4 regions of the Shewanella sp. DNRA4 genome follow, and region 2 is predicted to be linked to each of the others. Evidence: predicted binding sites of a transcription regulator. Region 2 holds the regulator's gene; each other region holds the start of a gene.

Region 1 (7,535 bases), on a different contig from region 2:
CCAACGCCGCGACTTCGGTCGCAAAACCAAACTTAGGGGATGCTGAAGGAACAACATAAAGCAGCGGACGCTTAGCCCCCGCGTCTTTTGCGATAGCAATCGCAGCTCTTGCCGCATCGCCATAAATACGCACATCGGCATAATCATCAGTCACTTGAGTGACGGGCGCTATGATTAAACGGCCACCGGCTAAACCCGGTGCAAATAGTAACGTCGGGCTCTTACCAACCCGCTTATCGACCTTAGCACCGTGCTCGGCCAACAAACTGATCTCATCAATTCCGATAGAAACGAGATCCGGTGTGACCACCACAACCGCATCCCAACCTTCGCCATCAAAAATGGCATTTTCTGCTTGTACATCAATAAAGTTAACTTGAAACATGACCCATCCTTTTTCATTATTGTGCCAGCATTATTCCCGCTATAACGCTTAATTACCAATCAAAAAATCGCTTTGCCACTATCGAAAATACAGAGGGTGGCAACTTTCGCTGCCACAAACGTACACGGAGTTATCGAGATGATTAATCGCCCGAGCAGAATGTGTTAGGATTAGCCCAAATTTGCCCCATACCCACAAGACCTGATGAGGGACCTTCTGTGACAGCGTTAAGTCAGTTATACCCACAGCCTTTATGGCAATGGTTCGAACAAATCTGTGCAATTCCCCACCCTTCCAAATATGAACAAGCACTCAGCCAACACATCCAAGCCTGGGCTAAAAGCAAACAACTCGATGTAGTAGAAGATGCCGTCGGCAATTTAATCATTCGCAAACCCGCAACTGCGGGAATGGAAGATCGTAAAGTCGTTGTGATCCAAGCCCATATCGATATGGTGCCGCAAAAAAATGCCGATAAAGTGCATGACTTTACCAAAGATCCTATCGAAGCCTATGTTGACGGTGACTGGGTAAAAGCCAAAGGCACAACCTTAGGCGCCGACAATGGCATTGGTATGGCATCGGCCTTAGCGATTTTAGGCTCAGATGACATCAAACACGGTCCACTCGAAGTACTGCTCACCATTGACGAAGAAGCGGGCATGACAGGCGCCTTTGGACTACAAGCAGGTATGCTTGATGCCGAGATCCTGATCAACACCGACTCAGAGCAAGAAGGTGAGATCTACATGGGCTGCGCTGGCGGCGTCGATGCCCAAATCACCCTACCTATGGTATGGCAAGCGTCGGAGCAAAGTTATGCATCATTTAGCCTGCATTTATCGGGCTTAAAAGGTGGTCACTCTGGGGTCAACATCCATTTGGGTCGTGGCAACGCCAACAAGATTTTGGCGCGCGTCCTGTTCGAAAATGCCGATGAGTTAGCCCTAGAGTTAACCCAATTTACCGGTGGTTCACTGCGTAATGCTATCCCACGCGAAGCCAATATCAGCTTTATGTTACCTGCTGAAAATGTCGATGCACTGAATGAAAAAGTGCGTGCTTTTGAAGCCTTAGTCCGCGCCGAGCTGGCCATTGCCGACCCAGACATGCGCTTAGTGTTGAGCGAAATCCCAACGCCAAAACGTGTGATGAGCGAAAACAGCCAAAATACCCTTATCGACTTATTGCATGTTTGCCCTAATGGGGTAATGCGCATGAGTGATGAAGTAACTGGCGTAACCGAAACCTCACTCAACGTTGGTGTGATCAGCACTAACGATGAAGAAGTCAGCATTCTTTGCTTAATTCGCTCGCTCATCGATTCTGGCCGTAGCCAAGTTGAAGGCATGCTTACTGCGTTAACCAACTTAGCGGGTGCAGATATTGAACTTAGCGGCGCTTACCCGGGTTGGAAGCCAGACAACACTTCGCCGGTGATGGCAATTGTGCGTGAAACCTATGAGTCAATCTACAACAAAGAACCCGTTATCATGGTGATCCACGCTGGCCTTGAATGTGGTCTGTTTAAAAAGCCCTATCCAGAAATGGACATGGTGTCGATTGGCCCGACCATCCGTTATCCGCACGGCCCGGATGAAATGGTCAATATCACCACCGTAGGTCAGTACTGGGATCTACTATTAGCCGTGCTAGAGCGCATTCCCGCTAAAGGTGAATAGTCGCTACAGATGAATAGTCACTAAGCAGACTTAAATGACAAAGGCCGCAGAGAGTTCACCAATGCGGTCTTTTTGTACCTTTTATTTATGCACTGCGTAAGGCTTATTATCGCGTTAACTAAGTTAGGTTTGATTAGCGCTGAGCGAGATCCGCCCAGTAAGATTGATATTAAAATACCAAATCCAACTGCTTAGTCTCGCGAGCCATGATTGGCTGAAGCGTATCTTTACTCTCGGCAAGTCCAACAGAAATCCCGAGTAATCGAATTCCACGACCCTCTTGCCTTGCCATTGCTTGGCTCAGTAACTCATAAAACATCACTATGGATACTTCGTCACTGCGATGCTCGATTGTGGTCTGTTTAAAGTCACTGAATTTAAGCTTCACCACCTGCTTATGGATTTGTCGATCCTTGGCACTACGACTTAGGCGAGTTGATAACTCTTGTATTAATCCTGGCATCACTTGCTGGCACTGCTCGAGGCTGTAAATATCCTGCACCAACGTAGTTTCAACGCCGACAGATTTACGCTCGCGACTCACTGATAACCCACGCTCATCAATCCCATGGGATCTTTCAATTAATACGGCACCAAATTTGCCAAAACGAGTAATAAGGTCTTGTTTTGGATAAGTTTGTATATCGCCGCAGGTATTCAACCCTAAAGAGGAAAGTTTTTCTGCGGTGACTTTCCCCACACCGGGGATCTTACGTAGGGATAAGGTTTTAATGAACTCAGGAACCTTGTCGGGCGAAATAACATACAAACCATTAGGTTTATTTAAGTCAGAGGCCACCTTGGCGAGGAATTTAACAGGAGCAACGCCAGCCGAAGCAGTAAGCCCTGTTTCGGCCAAAATATCATGGCGAATCGCTTCAGCAATCAGAGTTGCAGAGCCCTTAAACAGCTTGCAATCGCTAACATCTAAGTAGGCTTCATCGAGGGAGAGGGGTTCAATCAATTCAGTGTATCGAGAGAAGATAGCGCGAATTTGTTGCGATACATCCTTATAGACCTGCATTCGACCGGGGACAAGGATTAAGTCTGGGCACAGTTTAAGCGCATAAGCCGTTGCCATAGCGGAGCGCACACCAAATTGGCGCGCTTCGTAATTACAGGTGCTGATAACCCCTCGCCGCTCACGGCTCCCACCAACGGCCAGCGGTTTACCACGGTATTCGGGAAAGTCTCGCATTTCCACCGCAGCAAAGTAGCAATCCATATCAACATGAATGATTTTTCGCACTAAAGGTTCCTCCGACACTCAAAATACTGTATATAAAAACAGTTATCAAGTATCTAGGACATATTTACGCAGTCGCGAAGTTCATCTATCGACTCAAGCATTCTTATCCAAGCATAACATTCCCAAAAAAACCAAAGGAGCGCTAAGGCTCCTTTGGTTTTAAAACAACAGCATTTAAATTTTAAATTGACCAATATTACGTGTCAGTTCTCGAGTTGCTTGCTCAAATCCTTGTAGACTTTGAGAGAGATCTTGGCTTGACAATAGGGATTGATCGGATAAACCACGCACGCTCACCACGTTTTGCGCCACTTCATCGGCAACCACTGCCTGCTGGCCTATCGCCACAGTAATTTCCACCGTTTGCTGCTGGATAGACGTAATCGCACTGGCGATGTCGCTGAGGGCTTGCTCGACTTGCGTGGTTAAGTCTTGCCCTACTCTTGCCTGCTCAACCCCTGATTCCATCACTTGTTCAGCCTGAAGCGCACTTTGTTGCAGGGTTTGGATAATGCCTTGAATATTGGCGGTAGAATCTTGGGTACGCAAAGCCAGCGTGCGCACTTCGTCAGCAACAACGGCGAAGCCTCGACCTTGATCACCCGCCCGCGCCGCCTCGATGGCCGCGTTCAATGCCAGCAAGTTAGTTTGGTCGGCAATATTGCGGATCACGCTCAAGACTTCACCAATTTGCTCTGAGCTGCTTCGTAGCCGCTTAATCACATTAGCCGCTTCGATGACTTGAACCGATAATGCCTTCATCCCTTCGGTCGCACGGGACACGATTTGCGTACCACCAAGGGCCTGAGTCTGTGCCTTTTCGGCAAAATCATTTGCGCGTTGAGCACTTATCGCCATTTCTTGGCTCGTCTGCGCCATTTGAGTTGCTGCCGTGGCGACAGAATCGATTTGTTGTTTTTGCGATGATACCGACGAGACAGCTAAATCACACACTTGGCGCGCATCCATCACTCCAGTGCCGACCTCTTGGGTTAAGCTACGGGTATGCAGCAACATTTGCTGAACCTTTTCAGCAAAACGATTGAAAGCATCACCCAGTTTACCTAGCTCATCTTCCCGTTCCATTAAAATGCGTTGGGATAAGTCACTGTCACCCTCGGCAATATCTTCCATGGCATCGAGTAATTTGCTGAGCTGGCGTCTAAAGGGTAATAACATCAACCAAACAGTAATCCCCACTAACAGCATGATCCCTAATGCAACAAAACAGGCATTCCAAAAGGCTTTGGTAACAGGCGCTTCAATTACTTCATGGGGCAACATAAAGGCTAAGTGCCATTTCTGCTTAGGATAATCCCCGCCTACAGTCACAAAGGTCACTCGCTGTGATACGCCATTAAAAGTAACTTCGGCAAACCCCTGAGGCTCGCGCTGCATTTGTTGCATTAATGCTGTAAAACCGGAGGTATCTTTAAATTGGCTATCAATTTGATTGGCAAGTGAGCCGGGAGGGAATTTATTCGAGAATCCTGGGAAATACACAAGCTTACCTTCATCCGTCATCAGGAAGGCTTGGCCATAGTTGCGGTATTTAATCGGTGCTAACAGGTTTTTACCAATGGTATCGATCAGAATATCCATACCACCAATGCCAATAAGTTCGCCATTAGCACTATAGACTGGGGTTTTAACCGTTGCAGAAATAGAACCATCGTTGGCATCTACCGCAGGATCGCCCACAAACAGGCCACGTTGATCAATCGCCTCCTGCCACCAAGGACGCTTATTGGTGTAATAATCAGGATCGCCATCGAAACGGCCATTAAGGTCAAAATACTCAAAGGTGTTTGCCGAACCAAAGAATACTGATTTCACATCGCTATCACGGTCGGAAAACGAGCGAAAATAACGAATAATATCTTGATATTGCTGATCCTGCGCCAGATTACTGCCCCGGGCATGATACTGACTAAACCAGTTGATAAGCCCAGGCTCGGCAAATACCGAGTGGATTACTTGCCCCTTCGCAACAAAGTAACCACTGATCTCATTGGCTTTTAAGGCTACAAGTGCCGAAATGTCGGCATCCACCTGCTTACGTGTATTATTACTTTCTTTATTCACGAGCAAAGCGGCAACTAAAGTAAGCAGTACAGCGAGGGCACCGACGATAGTTACCACTAACTGCAAACTTAGAGAACGTTTTATATATCTCATTCATCTTCCCGTCTGGTTAACCAACCACTTAACATAAAAGCCTGCAAAAACAGCTTCACACGGTAACAATTTTTACCCGCCAACAACAGCCAAAATGATGAGAAAAAACGTAAACAAGTATTTGTAAAGAATAGACATTAATGAAATAACAGGAATCGCTAAACAATCCACCTCAAACAGAACATCTCATTACTACAGCTAATTTTTACAGAGTGTTAGACTAAATACTCAAAATCCCAAAACAAAGGCCAGTCATAAAATGACTGGCCTTTGTGCTTGAGCTGCGCAATCGGATATTGTTACATCTTAGTTTGCAGATAATTCGCTAAACCAATGCGGTCAATTAAACCGAGCTGTTTCTCTAACCAATACATATGGTCAGATTCGGTATCATCGAGCAGCACTTCTAAGATCTCTCGGGTTTGATAATCTTTTTTCTGCTCACACAACGCGATGACTTTACGTAAATCATCGGCCACCTTGTATTCATATGCGAGATCGTTACGCAGCATCTCTTCAACATTGGAGCCGATGTTGAGCGCTTCCCGCGCGGCCACATTTGGCACACCTTCAAGGAATAAAATACGCTGTACCAATTTGGCCGCATGGCCTTTTTCATCATCCGACTCGTGGGCAATACGCTCATAGAGTTCGTTTAGTCCCCAGTCTTCGTACATATGGGCATGCACAAAATACTGATCCATCGCTGATAACTCTCCGGTTAGGAGTCGATTTAACGCATCGATGACGTCTTTATCACCTTTCATATTCAGCTCCTATGACTCACTAATTTGCGATTGAAGATAGTTTTGAATGCCAGTTAAGCTAATCAGCTCCTGCTGTGACTCGAGCCAATCTAAATGCTCTTCTTCATCTTCAAGAATATCTTCGAGCAGATCGCGACTGACATAATCCTGCTCAACTTCGCAGAGTGTAATGGCATCCCGCAACAGCGAGAGTTGTTCCTGCACCATGGCTAAATCGCAATCGAGCATCTCTTGAGTGTGCTCGCCAATACGCAGTTTTTCGAGCTGTTGTAGATTCGGTAATCCCTCTAAAAATAATACCCGCTCAATAAGCTTATCGGCGTGTTTCATATCTTGGATGGATTTCTTGTATTCGACGTGGTTTAGCTTCTCCAGCCCCCAATGCTTGAACATTCTGGCGTGGAGAAAATATTGATTAATGGCCGTTAACTCACAGGTAAGCACCCGATTGAGTTGTCCCACCACTTTTGGATGACCTTTCATAAGTTACGATCCTTGATATGAGTGAAAGATTGATCTAAATCAAGCTTCTAGCCTAGTACAGTTTTCAAGCTAACTCAAATTTTCTTTATTTTTCACAAACTTAAAGATAAAAAGCATTCTCATTATCGCTTAGATTAGCCTGCTATCCTCCTCATAAATCAAGGATTAATGTTAACGATGCTAAATTTGAGGCAAAAAAATAGCCTCCAGAGGAGGCTATTTTAGTTGAAGCGGATAATTAAATGATCCGGTCTTTGGTTAACTTCGCTCGGCGCGCTTCTTCAGCTGCCATACGACGCTTACGCTTGTCGCAGGGATCATCACAATCGCAGGCTTTTTCAATCCCTAATACACCTAAACCGCCACAGCTTCCTTCAACGGCTTTGCGCTTGATGAGATAACCTATCGACATAAGCAAAAAGAACAGTAATAAAATCACAAATGCCGCGATAAAAGTGCTCATGTTAACTCCAACTACTTAAGGAAAGGCTTGAAGGCGTCACTGTAGTAGACTTTAAATCCTTCGCCTTGCTTTTCTATTAGCATTATCGCCAAGTGTTCTTTCTTGGCAAGCTCCAATGACGCTTCTGTGCCTAAAACCATCATCGCCGTCGCAAAACCATCGGCCGTCATACATTCTTTATGCAAAACGGTCACAGATGCTAACTTATGATTGATAGGCAAACCGGTACGCGGATCGATTATATGGGTAAAACGTTGACCTTCTTCCTCATAATAATTGCGGTAATCCCCCGACGTCGCCATGGCCATAGTGCCCGGTTCAATCACCT
Region 2 (7,535 bases):
TATCCCTGCTCAGGTTAACTTATTGGTTTTCATTTTGGGATAGGTGTATTACCGCGAAAGTAGCACCTTGGGCGTCAGCAATCACCGCAAAACGTCCCACATCAGGGATATCGCTTGGCGGCACGCATAGCTGTGCGCCCAGCCCCTGCGCCTTAGCGGCAAAAGCATCACAATCCGCCACCACAAAATAAGGCATCCAATGGGCGGGGATCTCGCCCCATTCCGGCATCATTTTCATCATGCCCCCCATAGACTGACCATCAATTTGCCACTCGGTGTAATCGATGCCGGGCACATGACTGGGGAGCGCGGTCCAAGGAAACACTTGAGTGTAAAAACTGGCTTCGGCGCTAGGTTCACGGCAAGCCAGCTCCACCCAACACAGGGTATTTTCTTCGCCTTGGCGACGTGAGCCCGAGTGGTTTTTCGCTTGCCATAGGGCAAAGCGTGCCCCTTCGGGATCGCTCACCTGCGCCATCACGCCCGCATCACCCACCACATGCGGTCCCATGTGCAATTGCCCACCCGCAGCCAGGATGGCGGCAACCGTCGCTTCTATATCCTTAACCGCAAAATAGATCCGCCAATGGCTAGGGATCTGTGGTTCCGACTCAGGGATTTGATACATGGCCCCTAAATCGTCCCCCTCCAGATTGAACAGCGAGAAATGACCATTAGGAATTGCCATTTCCACCGAATTCCAACCAAACAGCGCATGGTAAAACCCCTGTGCACCCTGCCAGTCATGGCTCGCCAATTCGACCCAACAGGCCTGTCCCTGTGCGTACTGAGTAATCCTCATTGCAGACTCCAATCAAACAGATAATGTGTTCGAGTTAAGCTGGAGTTTATGCAACTGTCCAGTTTTGGCGGTAAAAAGATGAATACAAAGAAAAAGCCCTCAATTTGAGGGCTTGATTCGCGAGCGAAATACTTAGGAGAACTGCGGTAATAAATTCGCCATCGCGAGTAGATGACAAGCACCCGTCACGACACCAAACAACACCACAAGGATAATTAACGGCGTGCCACCAAAGACCCTAAAACCTTGATGGTTAGGGAAGAGTTGTCTCGACTTGTAGGCCATCAGCGCTGGCACAATAACAGCCCACACGGTTGCCGCTAAGGCTGCAAATCCAATGGCAATTAAAAAGCCATCGGGAAACAGCAAACCAAATATGGTGGGCGGCACAAAGGTGACAATCGCCGTTTTCATCCGGCCAGAGCGCGTATCGTCGAATCCGAATAAATCGGCCAAATAATCGAATAAACCTAAGGTCACACCGAGGAAAGAAGACGCCACAGCTAAATTAGCAAATAGGGTTAACATGCTGTTTAACCAGCTGCTTTCCATTACTTTCGACAAGGCGCCGACTAACACACCCATATTGCCACCCTGGGCAATAATCTCACTAAACTGGCTGCGGGGAATATTGCCCATAGTGGCGACTAACCAGCAGGCATAAATGATCAGCGCGATAAAAGTCCCGACAAAAATGGCTTTGAAAATGGTCGATGAATCTTTGCCATAATACTTCACCAGACTCGGCACATTTCCATGGTAACCAAAACTGGCTAGACCAAATGGCAAAGCCGCCCACAGATAAGGCATAAAGCTTTGCTTTCCATCCGGTTCGAGCAACTTAGTCACATCGATTTCGATCAGCAAATTACCAATCGCGAGGAAGAAAGTAATAATCATCCCGCCGAGCATAATGGTCGTAATACGATCCACCGCCTTGGTACTGATCAACACGATACAGGCGAGCACGACAGCAAATACTAATCCGGCGACACTTTGAGGCAGCTCAATCCCCATACCTTGGAGGCTATGGTTAACAATCGAGCCACCGCCACTGATGTAGGCGTAGGTTAAGATGTAGAGCACGAAGGCAATGGACACCCCATTCACGATGCGCCAAAACTGGCCCAGGGTTTCCTTGGTCAGGGTATCGAAACTCGCTCCCGGCTCGAAATGCAGGTTGGTTTCGAGCAGTAACAGTCCCGACATCAACATGCAAAACCAAATACCGAGTAACATCAGTACCGAGTAACCAAACCACATGCCAGCGCCCACGACAGGCAAAGAAAACATCCCCGCCCCTACTGTGGTACCGGCAATAATCATGGCACCACCAAGCAAAGACTTGCCCACCGGCTTATTCTTCGCCGCATTCATATGGTTAGCCATTAAGCGATATGCTCCGCGGTCACGCTGGCGACAATCGTCTGCCTTACAGAGGCTCTGAGTAAGCTATTAGCTTGATCGCGAATGCGCTCAACATCAGATTTATCTTCCTTACCAGAGAAATAACCCAACTCTTTTAGCTTAACACTCAAGGTGTTATAGAGTTTCTTATCGTAAAATTCTGGTGCGGTAATTCCATGCAGCGCCCCTAAACGTTGGGCAAGCAGATGGCTTTCAGACTCGAGATCCGAACGCTCCATCTTAGGTCTGTGGGCCAGCAGATTGAAGATAATGGCATAGCGTTGCAAGGTCTCACTAACGCTGCCAGCCAACAATAACATTTGGCTGGTGTGCTCGGTCACAACCGACAACATATCGCTTTCCTGCACTAGACCTTGCTCAATAAACAGCTCGAGCACTTGATTCACGTAGCTTGGGAGATCTTTGATCCCCATAAACAACTCCGCCTTCAATAACGGATAAAAGTCGTTCACTATCCCAAGGATTTGCGCTCTTGAAATCTGTTTATTATTGATTAAACAGCTGGCAATTAATGACGGAATAATAAATAAGTGAATGATATTATTACGATAGTATGTCATTGACGTCGCTTGTTTTTCATCAATTGACACTATCTCACCCAAAGGATCGGCGTTGATGGAGAACTTGTTCAGCTCTAATCCTTGTTGTACTAAGTGCTTACCATCACCTTCGGCAACCGACGTAAACGACGTGTAAGGCACACGCTTAAGCAGGGTCAGGTATAAATCTAACTGACGCTCGAGCAAACAACGCTCTAAGGCATTTTGCTCCGACGCCAACAACACTAAACTGGTCAAGGTAATAGAGCTGGCGGCAGCGGCGTCGTTAATCCGCGTCATCACCCGATTTGCTAACACGTTCACCGCTGGGGTTAACCAAGTCGGTTTTTGCTCAGGATCATCAGCCACTTCACTGCGCCAGTTTGGTGCCGTTTCATTCAAGAAGTTCTGCAATGTAATCGGCTCACCAAAGTTGACATAACCTTGGCCAAAATTACCTAATTTACGAATAGCACCAAAGACTTGCCATACAGATTCTTTCTGTTTTTTCTTACCGCTTAGCTCTTTGTGATAGGTCGCCACTTCCATCACGTGATCGTAGCCTAAATACACAGGCACTAAGGTGACTGGGCGTTCGATACCACGCAGCACACTGTTGATCGTCATAGCGATCATGCCCGTTTTAGGCGCCAATAGACGACCGGTACGAGAACGGCCACCTTCAGAGAAATACTCAACCGAATATCCCTTAGCAAACAGCTGATCGAGGTACTCACGGAACACGGCCGTATAAAGTTTGTTGCCGTTAAAACTACGGCGAATAAAGAAAGCCCCGCCACGGCGGAACAGCGGCCCCGCAGGCCAGAAGTTTAGGTTGATACCCGCAGCAATATGCGGTGGCACCATACCTTGGTAATACAGAATGTAAGATAACAGCAGGTAATCCATATGGCTGCGATGGCAGGGCACATACACAATCTCATGACCATCGTGGTGTAACTGCCGAATATGCTCGGCACCTTTGATGTTAATACCGCTGTAGAGCTTGTTCCATAACCACGTTAAAAAGCGCTCAGCAATACGTACGAGACTATCGGAATAATTCGCCGCAATTTCATCAAGATATTCAATTGCCGTTTCACGCGCTTGGGTTTCAGAAATCTTCTTGCTCGCGGCTTCTTCCTGAATCGCCTTACGTAAGGATTCAGATTTCAGCAAGGAATGGAATAACGCCTGACGATTAGGCAACACAGGCCCCGTCATCACCTTACGTTGGCGACGGAAATGCACTCTCGCTACTCGAGCCAATTTATGGGCAATGCCCATATCGGTACCATGTTCGTCGGCCATGTAACGCAGCGATACCGCATTAGAAAATTGCACAAAGTTGTGACGGCCCAAAAATAGGATCATCAAGCACTTACGTAACCAAGTAGGATTCTCGCGCTCAAGCACTGCCGCCTTCATGGTGTCGTCTTCTTTACCCGGAGTACGACCCCAATACAGACTCACAGGCACCAGCTGTATATCTAACTCTGGCTTTTCCTTATGGACGGCCAACAAACGCATAAAACATTCGAGGAATGGCTCATTGCTGGCGCGTTCACCAAATAAGGGCTTACGACCTTCAAGGCATACCACCCGTGGCGCCACAACGCCATTCACCACCAGCGGCTCGTAAGGGCTTGGCAAACCAAGTTTCGTGGTGATCTCGCTTAACGCAGCAATATCACTCAGGGATTCTGTTTTCATTACATAAGCAAGCGGTCTGGAGGCATCCAGATTCAGATCGGCAAAGGGATCCTGTGGCACAACAATAGTGTGCACTAAGTGCTTTTGGATCCAACGTAATGATTTCAACCAAAGAGAGTCTTGTTTAGGCATTATTCTTATGCAATGTAAGTACGTTCATTAGCCCCATAGAATACCAGATTATAGAGAATATACCCAAACAACCTAAAGATGCAGGATTCAGCTGCTGATTTTAATGACTTAGTAACGCACTTTAGGCAACGCCATTTATTGCTACCGTGCAAGTGGCATTCACCCCATAGATGACGATTACGGTTATTTGCAGATCTAGCTGACCAAGTTAAAAGTGGTTAATACTTGCACTACCAATAATACTGTATATACTAACAGTAACTGTATAGAAAAACAGGAAAGACCATGAGACCGTTGACGCCACGCCAAGCCGAAATTTTAGAGCTGATTAAACGTAATATTGCCGAGACTGGCATGCCACCCACTCGGGCCGAAATTGCCACCCGTTTGGGTTTTAAAAGTGCAAATGCCGCAGAAGAACACCTTAAGGCATTGGCGAAAAAAGGCTGCATCGAGATCATGCCTGGTACTTCCCGCGGGATCCGTCTCCCTGTAGAGGAAGAAGATAACCGCGAAACAGGCTTGCCACTTATCGGCCAAGTGGCAGCGGGTGAACCTATTCTCGCCCAAGAGCATGTCGAACAGTATTACCAAGTCGACCCCAGCATGTTCCACCCTGCTGCCGATTTCCTGCTGCGCGTAAAAGGCGACAGTATGAAGAATATCGGCATCCTTGAGGGTGACCTGCTTGCCGTTCATAAAGTACAACAAGCGCGCAATGGACAAGTTGTTGTTGCTCGCGTTGATGATGATGTAACCGTAAAACGCTTTGAAAAAAAAGGTAATTTAGTCTACCTACATGCCGAGAATGAAGACTATTCACCGATTAAAGTCGATTTGAGTTTCCAAAGTCTAACAATTGAAGGGCTCGCCGTAGGGGTGATCCGCAATGGAGATTGGCTATGAACAAACTATTAGGTAATGCCCCGCGTCACCCCGGTTTATGGCTCGATACGGTTCGAGATACAGAGACCGACTGGCAGCATACATCAATAGTCACTATGCCAACTCAGAGCCAAGGGCGCCAAGAGCTGACACAGCTGAGCAAACAACTTGCCCAACTGAGCCAACAGGGAAGATGGATAGTGCTCATCAACCCACCTAGTATTGGCTACAAGCAGCTATTAGCAAACGCAGGTGTGCGTATGGATCGCGTACTATTGGTTCACGCAAAAGATGAGGTCGAAACCCTTTGGGCGATGGAAAAAGCCTTAACCAGTGGCACATCTAGCGCAGTGATTACTTGGATTAACGCCCTAGATACTCGCGATAATCGTCGCCTACAAATTGTAGCAAAGAGCGCACGTGCAATGGGTATCGTGCTTGAAGGTTCAACGAATGACCAACCTTCTAGCACCAATCTCACCCAATCGACTAAATTTACTCAACCCGCATTTTTCAGCTCTGTTCATTAAAAATTTTTCATACCGTATTTAGCCTTGAAAGCCGCCTCACCTGTGAATGTGAGGCTTTTTTTTGGCAATTTTTCAGACAATTAGAAAAAGAAGTGATCTTGATCAATTTTTAAACAGCAAGTATGTTTGATTTAGGCGCACATGATATATGGCCTGTTTAGGCAGAAATATCGCGTTATTTTCGAATATCGCTCGCCCACAAAAATTGAGAATAATGGGTTTATTCAGCAGTATGTGCCAGTGTGGCTAATACCAGCAGTAACAATACTTGATCATAAGTAAGCCGCCAACGCACGTTGAAGTCAGAAACACTTTTTTGGGAACTGAAGAGTTTGCATAGAGTTGAGACTTACTGTGTTGCTCTTCTTTGTAGTTGCTATTTGCAATTAGCAGAGGAGAAGTCTTGTGAAGCAATGGTTGTATTGTTTACTCGTGGTGCTATTCGCCCCACCGTTGGCCGCAGCAGACATGCGGTTCAATATGACGCCTGGCGTAACAGAAATCAGTGGCAAGGTATACCACCTGCACATGACGATTCTGTATATCTGCTGCGCGATAGGCTTAGTGGTTTTTGGCGTGATGATTTATGCCATGATCAACCACAGAAAATCCAAGGGCGCGGTCGCGTCACACTTCCATGAGAGTACAAAAGTTGAAATCGCTTGGACGATAATTCCCTTTATCATTCTGATCTTAATGGCGATTCCGGCAACTAAAACTCTGATTGCCATGGAAGACCCCAGCAATGCCGATCTCACGGTAAAAGTCACAGGATCGCAATGGAAGTGGCATTACAGCTATTTCGATCAAGATATTGAGTTTTACAGTATCCTCGCCACACCAAGACCTCAAATCGAAGGTAGTGAGGCCAAGGGAGAGCACTACTTACTTGAGGTCGATAAGCCCCTTGTCCTGCCTGTAAATAGAAAAATCCGCTTTCTGATGACTTCTGAAGATGTTATCCATTCATGGTGGGTACCAGATTTTGCAGTGAAAAAAGATGCTAACCCAGGGTTTATCAACGAGGCGTGGACCCGTATCGATAAACCCGGCATTTACCGTGGCCAATGTGCCGAGCTTTGCGGTAAAGATCATGGATTTATGCCGATAGTGGTTCAGGCACTGCCCGAAGCCGAGTTCGATGCTTGGGTTGCAGAACAAAAACAAGCTGCCAATGCCGCAGCGCAAGCCGCACAAGCCGCCTTATCGCAAACACTGAGTAAAGAAGAGCTGATGACTCAGGGTGAGCAAGTTTACCTTGGTCACTGCGCAGCCTGCCATCAACCTAATGGCGAAGGTCTCAAAGGCGTATTCCCTCATCTCAAAGGCAGCCCCATAGCTACTGGGCCGCTGAGCGGTCATCTTGAAATCGTGCTCAATGGTAAAACGGGTACGGCCATGCAAGCCTTCAGTAAACAATTATCGCCCCAAGAAATTGCCGCCGTGATTACCTATGAGCGTAATGCGTGGGGCAATAACACGGGGGATGCGGTGCAAGCCAAAGAC
Region 3 (7,535 bases), on a different contig from region 2:
TCTTTTAGCCTGTGGCGAAATCTTGGCATTCGTAATGAAAATTCCTTTTTTATAATTGAATTTTATTAAAGCCATTGGTAGTTCCGATAGTTCTCTGCTACCACACACCAACTCAGAACTGTTGTGAAACTTACATTGTACTAGAAGTTTTTGACCAGACTGGTCTTCGGCATATAGATCTCTTCCACCATCTCCAGGTCCATCCATTTTTTTTGTATTAGTGCAACCTAAAGAAAATAAAATGTCAGCACTTAAATCAACTAATAATTTTGGATCTAAAATTTCAGTTAATTTTAACTTAGGGTTTTCCGGCCCTTTATAACTCATAATTCACTTCCTATTACCGTATACACTTAACGCTTTAAACAGCGGAAAACGCGAGCGCAGTGAGTGGTTTTCCGATGATTTAACTTGTTAGCACTACCCACCAAGCTGACCGATATTATATTTTTTTGTGTCGCCTGATCCGTCTGAATACTTCTCTGAAATACTCAATTCGTTACCATTTCCGGAAAATGTTATTTTTGAATCATATTGATCAGTACGCCATCGCCCTGTATCTGCACCCCATATAGCCCTATTTCCTTCTAATTTACATTTGTACTTCCAATGTTTACCGTCATCACGGCGAAAATATGAAAGATAAGTAACATCACCTTGGATAGAATCAACTTTGATGATGGAAGGATCTCTTCCCATTGTCGCAGCAACTGTGGCAACACATATTTGCTGGTCACTGAAATTACCTTTATCTGAACCACCACAGGCGGACAACGCCAATGTAACAACAATTACTAAAGTGTTTAGAAATTTTTGACGAATGCTCATACTTTATCCTTGAGTGTTAACGCCGCCAGCATGCGCGGCTTTGTAGTGGAGGCGAAGCCGCAGCGGAAAAGACGTCACCGTGACTGGCCTTGTTATAAACCACCTTACTCACTTACTGCCGCCGATGCTGAACCTACATCTTTTTTAAACAGCAGTATGAATAGATAAATTACGCTAAAGATTGGAATAAGTGACAAAACAGCACCGAGTAAACCCGCCACCACTGGCTTTTGCATTTTGCGACGCGCTACGTAATAGCATAGTGCGCCCATGATCAGCGCGAAAATGATTACAAACTGGCCGTACAAAGTAGCATTGATATTCAAATGAACTATTCAAATGAACTCTCCTTGTGGTTTATAACATTTTATTCGTGCGCATGCGCGTTTACCTCGTTGGACCAGTGAAAACGCGCACGGTTAACTATCTGTATGTAAAGAACTTATCAGCTTTCTGCCAAATACACCATCTGCAAAAACGCACATGCGCGTTTTCAAAACCTATTAACTTAAAATCAGCCGCTATAGTTAATTGATTTTATAGCGTTTTATTTATTTTGGATGGAATTAGTGCGCACTGATTTTGTCTGAAAATCATACCAAAACACCTAAATTTAAATATGACTGTATACCCATAAGGGCTATCCATTTAGCGCCACCAGTGTCAATATGTAGTAATGAAAACTTCATCGTATTTATTAAAAGCTGGCGTCGATTACCCTACAAATTGGGACGAATTTGTTGATTGGTTTCATGATGAACAATCTTGCACTAGCTACCTTTACGCACTTCGTTGGCCAAACGGATTCATTTGCCCAAGCTGTTCGAGCCATCAATCACCTTATCAGTTAAGTAATGGCAAGTTAAAATGTCATGCTTGCCGTTTTCAGTGTTCAGTAACATCAAATACACTTTTTGACAAAACAAGAACCCCCATGAAAAGTTGGTTTGCAGCTGTCTGGTTTATTACAAATCAAAAGAATGGGGTCAGCGCTCTTGGAGTCCAAAGGCTATTAGGTCTTGGGAGTTATCAAACTGCTTGGTCTTTAATGCACAAGTTAAGATATGCCATGGTAGATCCTGAAAGAGATAAACTGTCCGGCATCGTAGAGGTTGACGAAACATTAATCGGTGGAGTCATTCCAAAATCATCTATTAAAAATCAACAGGGTAAGCGTAAAGCTATAGTTTTGGTGGCTGTTGAGCTGCTATCACCCTCTGGATTTGGGCGGATACGTTTAAGGCAAGTAGAAAGTGCAACTAAAGAACATATCCATCAATTCATTCAAGATGTAATAGAACCTGGTAGCACAATTTGTAGTGATGGTTCTCAAGCATACAAGCAAATAGACAAAAAAGGATATAAGCATAATCGGATGGTGCATTTAGGTTCATCTGTACCTGCACATGAAACAATGGCTGGGGTGCATCGAGTCTCATCATTATGTAAAAGATGGCTTTTAGGTACGTATCAAGGTGCGGTAAAGGCTAAGCAACTTGATTATTATTTAGATGAGTTTACATTTCGCTTCAACAGAAGAAAGTCAGATTCTCGGGGATTATTATTCTACAGGTTGCTTGAGCAAGCAGTGCGTTCTAAGCCGATAACGTACCAATCAATTAAAAATCGATAACCACAATATATAGTGGTTGGTCGTGCTAAGTGGATAGCCCTTATACCCATACATTGTTAGCCGATTTCTGGTAAGGCCAAACATAGTAAATAGATAAGAATTTGTATGGCAGCAGGAGTGGGAATTTTCGATTGAGCTAACGAGCCGAAACACTGAATGGGGGCATAAACAAATCAATCTACTGTCGGATATCAACACTTTATCTCGGGCAGACAATGCCACTTGGTTGTGTATTGTGGTGTGAGTAAGTCTCGACGCATAGCCCATTTTTGCTCGATACCTTGAGCGGCAATGAATAAGGTGTCTGTGCCATAACGTTGATTGATGCCATCGAGGGTCTTCATTAACGCTGGTTTAGCTTTTGAGACATTGAATAAATCTAACTGGCCATGCATGGTGCTAACCAAATCAATCAGGCCCACGCCGACTTTATAATAACGTACGCCTGCACGGAAAAGTTGAGATGCTGCTTGTGTCATACCTTGAGTGAGTTCAATGCTGCAATCGGTGGCACAAGCAAAGTGCACTAAGGTTTTAAAGCCTGTTGGGCGTTCATCGTAGGGAGAATTGCTGGCAAACAGCAACATGGTTTTACAGCTTGAACCTTGCTTTCGCGCTTTCGTTGCGGCAATAGCCACATGTTTACTTAAGGCTTGCAGTAAATCCTCATATTCAGTAATACGCTCGCCCACACTACGAGTTGAGAATATTTGCTTCTTATCCGCCCTCGCCTCATCCCACACTTTGCACGCTTGCCCATTGAGTTCACGCACAGTGCGTTCTATTTCAATACTAAATTGCTTACGAGCTAAACCAGCAGGGATTTTTGCTAAGTCATAGGCGGTTTTTACGTTCATTAGTTCAAGTTTTTTGCTTATCCTGCGCCCAATACCCCAGACATCATTTACATTCATTGATTGTAAAATTGAAATCCTGTCTTGTTCATTATCGATAACGCACACACCGTGATAGCCAGGTAACTTTTTTGCCGCATGATTGGCCGCTTTAGCCAGTGTGAGTGTTGAGCCGATGCCGACACAAACCGGTAAACGAGTTTCTTTCCAAACCGCTTTTCGAATCAATTGGCCTTGGGCTTGTAAGCACTTAATGGCGGGGTAACTATTTTTAAAGGAGAGAAAGCTTTCATCAATGGAATAGACATGCTGCTCTGGTGCAAATCGGCCAATGACATTCATCATCTTTGCGGATAAATCGGCATAGAGTTCATAGTTACTTGAACAAACAATGACACCTAATTTCGTGCACAGGTCTTTGACCTGAAAGTATGGTGCAAACTTAGGAATACCGCATTCTTTCGCTTGCTTGTTTGCCGCAACAATGCAGCCATCATTGTTGCTCAAAACAATCATTGGCTTACCACGCCAATCAGGTCTAAATACCTGCTCGGCGCTGCAATAAAAACTGTTGGCGTCTACCAAGGCAAACATCAGATATCCGCCAATAATGGACTTTGGCGATGACAACGAATAGAACGAATAACAACCCCTTCAATCGTAAAGTTATCGTAATCGTGAATAGGCTGAGGTTGGTGCTGTTCATTAGATGACAGTAGCATGCGATGCGTTTTATCGAGGATTTTACATACAAACTCACCGTTGAAATTGGCAACAATCACATCACCATGACGCACGGTTTCCTGGCGGTCAACAATCAATATATCGCCATAAAAAATGCCCACGCCCTGCATTGAGTCACCTTTTGCGATACCAATAAATGTCGCGCTGGGATGCACAACTAACAGCTCATCAAGGCTGAGACCCAACTGGCTATATTCAGCCGCAGGGCTTTCGAAGCCAGTGATACCGGCACTGGCATAGATGGGGATAATACGCATAGTCAACATCACTGTTTTTATATACAGTTATTATAGGCGTCGTTAGATAACTGGCAAGAATTATTGTGATGTTCCGATGTAACAACATTGGTTCTTTTCTTTATCGAAGATCACGTTAATGCTCATTAGGTCGGTATAGCCTTATTCAACTCTGAGGGTTGCAATTTCGCTTATCACTGTAAGTCATCAATACATTGTGGCTGTATTACTTGAAACAGAAACAAAACCCTGGTGGTGAGAACAATTTCGTACTTCCTCTTTTCACTCGTTCCTACCGTTGCTCATAAGCCGTTATGCCGAGCAGTGCCAAAAGCGAACATTCGTTAAACCTAAATCTCATCGGTTAATAAAGTAAACGTAGTCAATCCCTAATATTCGGTACCATTTGACAAAGTTCAACATGGTTTATTCTTCGTTGTGTTTTGAAATCAAATTTTTAGTATTTCAGGATGCACTCGTACTTTTCTTCGATTGAGTAAATCGAATCATCTTAACTGGAACCATTGATAAACTTACCTTTTTAAATTTTAGAGTTTTACGAAGTCTTTCATAAGTAAGTTTTAACTCATACTTAGCCATTAGCGGTAAGTCGTTTTTGTCTGGTTTTGCTAATGATTGATCATATAGTAGCCACATTTTCACGCAGTAATCAGTTCCGAGCACCTCCTCAGTAATTGGTTTTATATGATCTAGAAATGCCTTCTTGCATTCTTTCGACTGCTTTTCAATATATGATCTGATGTCAGCTAAAAAAACTTCATCCGTTAAAAAGAATTCGCAGTAGAATCTAGTTTGTGAAAAAAGATAACTAACTGAACTACAACCAGAATGCTTTTTAACCTGAATGATGTGCATTTCATTGCCTGATTTCTCTAAAATATCGCAGAATTCTTTGTCTTTTTTCGCTTTCCCAATTTTTAATTTTGCTTGATCAAATTCGATAGCGTTCTCATTTCTCTGGCAGTAAATATCGTTAAACTTCTCTTCTCTATTTTGCTTAGATTTTAAACAGGAAATATCTAAGTTTTTATATTCGTCATCGATCTCTAACTCTAAAAGATCCTTGGCTATGAAGTTTTCAATTGACTGATAAAAATCAGTGTCAACTTTCCTCCATTCACCTAGCGCAAGAATGTAATAGTCGTTATTAAAAGTAATTTCAGAAACTAAGCAGTCGTAAATGCTCCACTTTAGATGGTTCAATATGCGTTCTTCATCGTGGGAGTAAGCATAAATTGACCTGTTACTCAGCGACTTTACAGTTATATCTTCAGATTTATTAAATACTTGAGTGTATATATCTTCTATTCTGACATGAGAAAATATGTTATTTTCTTTTTTTGATGAATTCTTATATGAAAAACTATACTGATCATCTGAAATGAACTCTGGAATAGCAATATGAATTTTGGATAATTTCTTGTTTACAAGATCGTCAATTAAATTTTGGTTTAACTCTTCAACAATTGACTCATCCACTTGAGAAAGATTAGGATAGTTGGGGAAAAGCTCTTTATATGAATCAGATTGATAAGATAAATAAAAGTCATCAATAAATGAAATTAATCGCTTCCAATTTAGCTTGTCATCACCAATTACCTTTAGTGTTAAGCAATCTTTTCCTTGAAGAGTGATGTTTTTATCATCTTTTAAGTGTGCTGATATAAAGCGAAGAAGCTCAACTTCTGACATTCCAAAATCAAAAGTATCAGAGGGCTTACTTTGCTGTCGATCGATAACTTGAGTGGTATATGAGTGAATTGAACTTTTTGCTTGTCTAACATCGCTATTACCACACAGATTCATTGCCACGATAATACCGAAATCAGGTTCTATAGACTTCTTGTTAAGCCAGCTGCCCCCTCTAGTACCGAACGATGCCGCGAAAATTCTATTGTTCTTATTTATAAGAAGTAAGCCGCTTGGGCGTTCTGATTTTGATTTGAAATCAAGTGAGTCATTATCATCTAAATTCTCATTAACGAAGTCTAGCCAAGGAGGCACAGTGCTGGCATTATTGATAACTTGCTGACAATAAAATTTGCAATCAATTCCATCAACCTGAAAGCTCCTAACTTTGAAGTTAGTTGAGTCTTGCTCACGTATTTTCTGTTTATCGACAACATCTTGAAAGCTCTTTCCACTTTTTGACAGATAAAGAGTGATTTTTCCTAGTTCGCAATCCATTATGTTCTTCCCTTATCGAAACTGGTTACATCGTAATCAGATACAGGGACAAATCGCAAGTAATTTGGTTGAGCAGAAAAGGTTTATTCAATAGATGTTTATCTACCTAGCCTACTCGATAACGATAATCATTGATTCGAAAGAAATTGACATGCTAATCATGCAACAGTCATGGGGTCATAAATTAAGTAGCTTACATGAGGCATGGTAGTGACACTCAATATTTTAGTCTTTAAAATCACTGTAATTCAATAGTGAGCGCAATTAGTAATAATGAGTAAGAGTCTAGAAAATTTCTTAAAGGTCGCAGTATATGACCAATTTTGGAGTGTCGTTCAACTGAACCATTCAAAGGTGCAGAAAGAGGTCTTCCTATCAAGGGATGAAGCAGTAGCTCTTTATGCGTATACGGTTTGTTATCCGCCAATGTATAAGGCAATCAATTCAGCGTTGAGAGAGAACAGACTTAATAACTTCTTAATCAAACTTGTCGATTCTGCTTTGAATAAACTTCCAGTTTATACTGCTAGGTATGTTTACCGGTGGTCTATGCCGACTTTGAATGAACAAGCTAAATTGGCAAATAATGAAGTTATAGTAGATCGAGCTTATTTAAGTACTTTGAAAGTCCCAAATGTACTTACGATGGTGGAGCATGACTGTATAATCATTAAAATTAAACACTTAAATGGACGAGATATATCTTTGTTCTCCGATGATTTTTCTGCCGACATTCAGGAAGTACTTATTCCTCGAGGCTCGTCGTTTTTGCAATACCATCCCCATGACCCAGATTTTGATCTCACGATTGAGCAGGTTGCATAAAGTCGGCTTAGACCAGCGATATAAACAATACATGTGTGTGAAAAATTTTTTTGCACCGTTACAAATTTTAAGCGAAAGCAGACGTTACGTCTGCTAATAACTCAAAGCGAACCTGAAAGTAACTGGATGATTGCTTAAATGGGTGGTTAAGCAAAAGTGCAACGAGTGACAAAAAGCCAATTATCAGGGTGGTAAATTCGGGTGACG
Region 4 (7,535 bases), on a different contig from region 2:
TGCCGTAATCCGTGGTGGTACCCCTCACTTTGATTTTGTTGCAGGCGAATGTAACAAAGGTCTAGCTCAAATTGCATTAGAGTTCGATCTGCCGGTTGCTTTCGGTGTATTGACTACAGATACCATTGAACAAGCTATTGAGCGTTCAGGTACTAAAGCGGGTAACAAGGGCGGCGAAGCTGCGCTAAGCTTGCTTGAAATGGTCAACGTTCTGCAGCAGCTTGAACAACAGTTGTAATAGTAGGAAAAATAATGAAGCCTTCTGAGCGCCGCAAGGCCCGCCGTTTAGCCGTTCAAGCCATTTATTCATGGCAACTAAGCGGGAATAATATTGCCGATGTCGAGCATGAGTTTTTAACTGAACAGAGTCTCGATGGTGTAGACGTAGCTTATTTTCGTGAGCTATTTGCAGGCGTAGCAACTAAGAAAACCCAATTGGATGAGTTGATCATTCCACACTTAGATCGCCCCATTGATGAGGTGTCTCCAGTGGAGAAAGCCATAGTACGCCTAGCGGCCTATGAGCTGACTTTCCGTAAAGATGTGCCATTTAAAGTTGCCATTAACGAGGCGATTGAATTGGCTAAAGCTTTCGGTGCGGATGAAAGCCATAAGTTTGTTAATGGATTACTCGACAAACTGGTTGCACGTAAGTAATAAGGACAAACGGTATCTTAGGATACCGTTTTTCATTGCTAACAAAGGTGGCCGATGTGAGTCGCGCCAAACTGTACAGTGAAAGAATTCCAGCTTATTGAATGTTATTTCAATCACCGCGGCCCAGCACGCCGTGATGTCAAATTGAGTATTGGCGACGATTGCGCCCTTGTGCAGCCCGCCGAAAACAAGTCGATCGCCATTTCCTGCGATACCTTAGTCGAAAATGTTCACTTCTTCCCCGATATTCCACCTCAAGCCTTAGGTTACAAAGCCTTAGCGGTTAATCTTTCTGATTTAGCGGCAATGGGGGCCGAGCCTGCGTGGATGACGCTTGCACTCACTTTGCCAGAGGTTAACGAGACCTGGCTGAGTGGTTTTAGTGAAGGCCTGTTTGAAGCGGCAGAATATTATGGCATCGCCTTAATAGGTGGTGACACAACTCGCGGACCTAGGGCGATTAATATCACAGTGCACGGGCAAGTCCCTCATGGCAAAGCCTTGACCCGTCATGGCGCTAAGGCCGGTGACTGGATTTATGTAACGGGTACGCTTGGTGATTCTGCGTTAGGGCTGGACTTGATCCGCGGCGTGCAACATGCGCGAGCGGAGCATAAAGAGTTTTTGATTAATCGCCATTATCGACCCACTCCTCGAGTATTGGCTGGGCAATCATTGCGCTCTTTGGCATCCAGTGCCATCGATTTATCCGATGGTTTTATCTCGGATATTGGGCATATCCTCAAGGCATCAAAGGTTGGCGCTGTAGTCGATGTGGGGTCGATTCCTTTGTCGCGCGCGATGCAAGATACCGTGAGCGAAGAACATGCATTAGGCTATGCGCTGACGGGGGGCGAGGATTATGAACTGCTCTTTACCGTGCCTGAGGCACAAAAAGGTGCGTTAGAAACCGCCCTCAGCCATGCTGGTACTAAGTTTGTCCGTGTTGGGCAAATCTGTGCGGGCAGTAAGCTTAAGTTGCAACTTAATGGTGAGCTATTTACGCCACCGTACCACGGTTTTGAGCATTTTTAATGAAGTTGTTATCCGAAGATCAGGCGCTGTCGCGCCTGTCCCTTAAAAATCCTATTCATTTTTTAGCCCTCGGTTTTGGCAGTGGTTTAGCGGCTAAGGCTCCAGGTACTTTTGGTACCTTGGCGGCAGTCCCGCTCTATTTATTATTGGCCCAGTTGCCCTTGAGTTGGTATTTAGCCGTGACCTTAGTGTGCGTACTCGCGGGGATTTATATCTGCGATAAGGCCGCTAAGGACATGGGCGTACATGACCATGGCGCGATTGTATGGGATGAAGTTGCAGGTTTATTGATCACTATGATTGCCGCCCCTGCTGGTATTCTGTGGCTTGCTGTCGGTTTTGTGCTGTTTCGGCTATTCGATATCCTAAAACCTTGGCCGATACGTTGGCTCGACGCCAAAGTTGAAGGTGGTTTCGGCATTATGATAGACGATGTATTAGCAGGATTTTTTGCACTTATTTGTCTGCAAGTGATTGTCTTTATTAGCCAATAATATCTTTAGTTAACCCAAACTAAAGTTCGTTACCCTATAAATGCCAATGCCTTATCTGCTGTAGATAAGGCATTGGCTATCAAGCTTTATTTTCGTTGCGGTGGCTTACTGTATTTTTACTGTAATAGTTCTCGTGCATTGGCGAGAGTGTTAGAAGTAATTGTATCGCCACCAAGAAGTCTGGCTAATTCTTGGATACGTTGCTCCCTATCCAAAGGCATCATAGTGGTTTCTGTACTGCCCGCCTTGTTGAATTTATTCACAAACATATGTTGATGGCCATTACCAGCAACTTGAGGTAAATGGGTTACACAAAGTACTTGAGTCGATTCTCCTAGACTACGCAGCATTCTGCCAACCACAGCAGCGGTCGGGCCTGAAATTCCGACATCGACTTCGTCGAAAATCAGGGTAGGAGTGGCAACCTTTTTCGCGGTAATAACTTGGATGCCTAAACCGATACGCGACAATTCACCGCCTGAGGCAACCCTTGAAATCGGTTGTAAAGGCTGGCCAGGGTTGGTTGTGACCATAAACTCTATATTATCGCTGCCATTTACCGACATAATCTCGGGATTAAAATTCACTTCAATGGTGAACTTACCCTTGGGCATGTTGAGTTCGTGGATAGATTGAGTCACTAACTTATCCAGTTCTTTCGCATAACGGGCGCGGCTCTGGCTCAGTTTTTGTGCGTTCGCTAAGTAAGCGGTTTTACTCGCTTCAACTTGGAGTTGGATTTCCTCTAACTTAGTTTCATCGTCATCGAGGGTTGTGAGTTCCGCTTTGAGCGCCAAATGATGTTCGGCTAATTTGTCAGGGCTAACATGATGCTTACGGGCCAGTTGCATAGCCTTTGAGAGTCGTTCCTCTAAATAGGCAAAATGCGCGGGATCGAGTTCGAGTTTACTCAGGTAATGCTGTAATTCTCCCGCGCTCTCTTGTACTTGAATGAGGGCCTCATTCAACATAGTACTGACATTGGTTAATGCGGGATCATAGCTTTGCAAATTTTCAGCAAGGCTTACAGCCTTGTTAAGCAGTGACTCAATATTGCTCTCTTCGCCATCTGTGAGTAAATATAGGCTGGCTTGGCAGCTATCCACCAGTTCAGTGCCATTGGCGAGGCGTTTATGCTCTTGCTCAATGTCCTCAAATTCACCGACCTTGAGGTCGAATTCATCTAGCTCTTCAACTTGATATTGCACCAGCTGTTTTCGGGCAATACGTTCATGCTGCGAAGCTTCTAATTGTTTGAGTTCGGCTTCGATTTGTTTGCAGCGTTGATAGCTTGCTGCCACTGTGTCTATCAGTAGTCTGTGATTGGCGTAGCTGTCGAGCAAGGTGAGTTGATGCTCACTCTTTAGCATAGCGTGGTGGGCGTGCTGACCATGGATACCGACCAGCAATTGCCCGAGTAATTTCAGTTGAGTTAACGGCACAGGATTGCCATTAATGTAGGCGCGTGAGCGGCCATCACTGCCAATAGTTCGACGTAGAATACATTCATCATCGAGTTCGAGATCGTTATCTTCGAGCCAACGTTTGGCAAGTGGAACATCGTGTAGTGAAAATCGAGCACTGACTTCGGTTTTACTTGCACCAGGGCGAACACTACTGGCATCGGCACGATTACCTAGGCACAAACCTAAGGCGTCGATGGCGATGGATTTACCTGCGCCAGTTTCACCAGTAATGCTGGTCATACCGGGACGAAAATCCAGTTCGAGAAAACGGACGATAGCGAAATTATTGATGCTGAGTTGGCAAAGCATAATGAGTTCCTGTCGAAAAACTTACCAAATCACTGTATTGATAAACAGTATATACTGATTTTATATACAGTAAAGTGGCTTTGGGTAAATATTCGACACATTGCAATAAGCTAGAGTTTAATCGCTTGTTTATGAATAGGTTTTAACAAGTTGCTCTAAAATAGGTAAGCTAAAAAAAGTCACTATAGTGCCAAATAATATCCCCTGCGCACTGGTTGAGGCTTGGGTGTTATAGCGCTGAGCAAGTAAATAGACGCTGGCCGCCGTAGGTAAGGCACTGAGGATTACACCCATCACTAAGTAATCTCCATTAACGCCAACGCTTTTAAGCATGAAGAAAACCAATGCGGGTTGTAGGATTAATTTAAAGAGGTTGATAAGGCTAAGTTCGATAAGATTCGTCAGGCTAAATACCTTGCTATCTTTTTGGTAGCGCATGGCTTTGGCTAATACCATGCCAACGGCAAATAAAGCGCAGGGGCTTGAGGTATTGCCAATTTGTTGGATCATCATCGCTACGCCAGAGGGCAGTGTTATCCCCAATGCCGAAATTGCAATGCCGATAAAGCAGCCGATAACGATGGGATTTTTAACCACAGCTAAACACATGATCACTACGGCGTGGTGTTGTCTGTGGGTATTTGTCGTAAGCTCCAGCGAGACCAAGGCCACGGCAAACATAAGCACGGACAATAAACTGGCTATGGCGGCGGCAACTAGGGCGCTTTGTTGTTCAGGAAATATAATCACCAGCAGCGGAATTCCAATAAATGCGGTATTGCCAAAGGTGGCATTTAAGGCGCGCACGGCGGCAATTGCATGCTGTTTGGGATTGAAAAGTAAGGATATACCAACACAAATCAGATAAATCATCAGCATGGCGGCGCTATAGCCTGCAATAAATCCCCATTGCAGAATTTCTTCAATCGGTTGCTGGGCCAGTGCAATCAGGAGAATGGCAGGAAACGCAATATAGTAGACATATTGATTGAGCACTTGGTCGGTTTCTACTGGGAGAAAACGCAGTTTTTGTACAAGTGTGCCGAGCAGCATGATCCCGAAGACGGCAAACAGAGGGGTTAAAATGGTCATATCCCTCACTCATCCTTTTGTGTTTTTGCTTTCCCGCAAGAAGACGTTGTGGGTGCGCTAGCAGGGAATAATACCTAGGGTAATTGACGATAATCGGTGTTAGCGCAGTAAACTTATTGGCAAAATAGCATAGGATTAACCTTGGAAGCTATTGCGCTATGGTCGTAGAAATGAATAATTCTACGTTTAAAACACAATGAGTTAGTGCCTTATACCTGTGAGCGGCACTCACGCTAAACGATGGGATTGAACATGGCTGATGATGTTGGCGCTGAGCTGCAGTTAATTTATCTGTTTGTGCATTTGGTGAATGCGGGCAGTTTTTCTCAAGCCGCGAAAGTGCTCGATATGCCTATCGCCACCGTGAGCCGTAAGCTGGCCAAGCTTGAAGAAAAACTCGATAAGCAATTGTTTATGCGAAGTACCCGCAAGCTGCGATTAACCGAGGAAGGTTTAGCGTTATTTCAGCGATATCAGAGTGCGATTGCACAGTTCGATGAGCTCAGTGGCATTGGCAGCGATAAACCTGAAGGCACATTGCGGATAGCTGCGCCAATCTCAATTATTTCAATTATCTTTATTCACGCATTAAACGAGTTTGGCCGTTTATATCCCGATATTCGTTTACACATTTCCCAAAGCAATGAGTTAGTGGATTTAATTGATAAAGGGATTGATGTCGCGATTGTCGGTGGTGCACAGCCTGATTCTTCTTGGGTGTCGAGTACTTTAGGTGAGCTTGATTATCGTTTGTTTGCGACGCCGGAATATTTAGCCCATGCCCCTGAATTGATCCATCCCGATGATCTTGAAAACCATCAGTTGATCAAAGTTTGGCCGCTGTTTAATTGGCATTTAAAGCATCCTAATGGCGAGTCTTTCTATTTTAATGGTCCAACAAAACTCACGCTCACGGATCTCCATGGCGCGATTCAGGCGACCTTAGATCATGGTGGTATTCTGTATGGGCCAGAATTATTTGTAAAACAACAGATTAAAGAAGGGCGTTTAAAAGTGCTCTTACCGGAATGGATTGGCGAACAACGTAGAATTTCGATTCTTTATCACCAACGTAGTCAGCAACCGCTGAAAGTGAAGGTGTTTATCGAGTTTATGCAATCCAAAGCGCCCGAACTTTTTTCAATGGCTTAAGATTAACGTTTACGGGGTTTTAAAGTATTTTGGCTCATGGAGTTTTGCGTTTGCTTAGCATCTTGCAGGCTCGCGCGGGTGGCGGGCACAATCCCAAGCTCACGGTAATAATTCACTAAACGGCGTAATTCAAATAGAGAACCAATACGGTTTTGCCCGCCTATGGTGAGTTTCCAGGTATCGGTAAGGCCTTCGCTATTGGTTAAAATAAAACCTTGATAAACAATTTTTTTCATATTGAATGGGTTATAGAGTTAACTCTATCCTCCGGTGATTCAAACCCGTCGCTGATGCTACCTAAGCAGTAAAAATGTTAGGTAACATCGCCGGATTTTCAAGGCAACTGAAGAGATAAACCCTAGACCTTAAACGGGTTTATTACGCGACGCTGATCCCGATATTCGATACACCCGCTTCGATGATCTCTTTGCGTAAACCTTTCACTAATTCGGCAGTAATCTTAGGGTTTTCTTCGATAATTTCCAGCAGGGTATTTTGCAGCGCGCGCTCTTCCTCCATCACTTCATGGGCGAAGACGTAGTCATCTAAGGCATCATCGGTTAACTCTACATCGCTGATAGTCTCAATATAGTTCGCCACAGTGCTTGAGGATAACTTGCTGATATTGGTTATATCTTCCTCAAGGTTGGTTTGAATCGCCCCAAGCAAAGTGGAAAGTGCAACCACGGCATCCATTGCTGGGTATACGCCATAGCTATCAAAATCGACAGGATCTGGGGTGTTATCTTCTAAGCGTTGCAGATGCACATCGATGTTGAATTTCAGCTTATTGTCGTACTGGGATTGCCAAAGAAGCTCGAGCACAGTGCTTAATACCGCAGGATCACCAAACTCACAAACCTCTGAAAACAGTTGATAGTTAGGCAACATTCGTTGGCAAAGGGCAATGGCAAAGAGTTTTTTCTGTGGTAGTTCTAGCGCTTTTAAACGCTTAAAGAAGCCCGTTTTTTTGGTCATCTGTTATTTCCGCTGATAGCTGTGATAGCACTTGTTTTGCCGCCGATTCTACCTTAGTTAGCTCATCAAGTAACTCTAGTATTTCCGGTTCGAGATCTTCGACACGGGCATCACGTTTCAATGCCGATTCAATCTCTTGGCATAATCGCTGTGTGGTCGGCACCCCGCAATAGCAACTGGCGCCATGAAGTTTATGGATAGTGCTGAGCATCGTGGTTTGATCGTTTTGACTCAGTGCCGTCTCTATCGCTGAGACCGTTTGAGGTAACGATTCCAATAACATGCGTAGCATATCTAATGCTAGGTCAGACTTATGGTTAGCTTGGGTTAAGCAAAGATCCCAGTTGAGGGT

The links. The regulator LexA, encoded in region 2, represses DNA repair genes until DNA is damaged. The targets are predictions, from matches to a motif close to TACTGTATNNNNATACAGTA.
Region 1: dinB (DNA polymerase IV) is a predicted target of LexA. The motif match lies at 3,341-3,360, and genes of this name have one in related genera.
Region 3: HG547_RS01945 (S24 family peptidase) is a predicted target of LexA. The motif match lies at 4,326-4,345, and genes of this name have one in related genera.
Region 4: recN (DNA repair protein RecN) is a predicted target of LexA. The motif match lies at 3,992-4,011, and genes of this name have one in related genera.

What each region holds. Positions count from the first base shown of each region.
Region 1 is NZ_JABAIP010000005.1:221,011-228,545, reverse strand. Features, by position in the region: gene HG547_RS07425 (leucyl aminopeptidase family protein) at 1-385, opposite strand, end outside; gene HG547_RS07420 (aminoacyl-histidine dipeptidase) at 604-2,067, shown strand; gene dinB (DNA polymerase IV) at 2,237-3,316, opposite strand; gene HG547_RS07410 (methyl-accepting chemotaxis protein) at 3,491-5,494, opposite strand; gene bfr (bacterioferritin) at 5,794-6,261, opposite strand; gene bfr (bacterioferritin) at 6,271-6,744, opposite strand; gene nqrM ((Na+)-NQR maturation NqrM) at 6,983-7,207, opposite strand; gene HG547_RS07390 (FAD:protein FMN transferase) at 7,219-7,535, opposite strand, start outside.
Region 2 is NZ_JABAIP010000004.1:111,931-119,465, forward strand. Features, by position in the region: gene HG547_RS05670 (VOC family protein) at 20-802, opposite strand; gene mtr (tryptophan permease) at 935-2,191, opposite strand; gene plsB (glycerol-3-phosphate 1-O-acyltransferase PlsB) at 2,191-4,614, opposite strand; gene lexA (transcriptional repressor LexA) at 4,900-5,520, shown strand; gene HG547_RS05690 (SulA-like leucine-rich domain-containing protein) at 5,517-6,029, shown strand; gene coxB (cytochrome c oxidase subunit II) at 6,435-7,535, shown strand, end outside.
Region 3 is NZ_JABAIP010000002.1:4,273-11,807, reverse strand. Features, by position in the region: gene HG547_RS01965 (restriction endonuclease) at 1-327, opposite strand, end outside; gene HG547_RS01960 (hypothetical protein) at 421-828, opposite strand; gene HG547_RS01955 (IS1595-like element ISSod11 family transposase) at 1,505-2,461, shown strand; gene HG547_RS01950 (Y-family DNA polymerase) at 2,653-3,909, opposite strand; gene HG547_RS01945 (S24 family peptidase) at 3,909-4,316, opposite strand; gene HG547_RS01940 (DUF6119 family protein) at 4,761-6,503, opposite strand; gene HG547_RS01935 (ADP-ribosyltransferase) at 6,777-7,328, shown strand.
Region 4 is NZ_JABAIP010000011.1:81,853-89,387, reverse strand. Features, by position in the region: gene ribE (6,7-dimethyl-8-ribityllumazine synthase) at 1-238, shown strand, start outside; gene nusB (transcription antitermination factor NusB) at 253-657, shown strand; gene thiL (thiamine-phosphate kinase) at 736-1,692, shown strand; gene HG547_RS13315 (phosphatidylglycerophosphatase A) at 1,692-2,186, shown strand; gene recN (DNA repair protein RecN) at 2,303-3,961, opposite strand; gene HG547_RS13305 (AEC family transporter) at 4,091-5,053, opposite strand; gene lldR (LysR family transcriptional regulator LldR) at 5,306-6,205, shown strand; gene HG547_RS13295 (DUF3319 domain-containing protein) at 6,208-6,441, opposite strand; gene HG547_RS13290 (YjaG family protein) at 6,584-7,183, opposite strand; gene barA (two-component sensor histidine kinase BarA) at 7,158-7,535, opposite strand, start outside.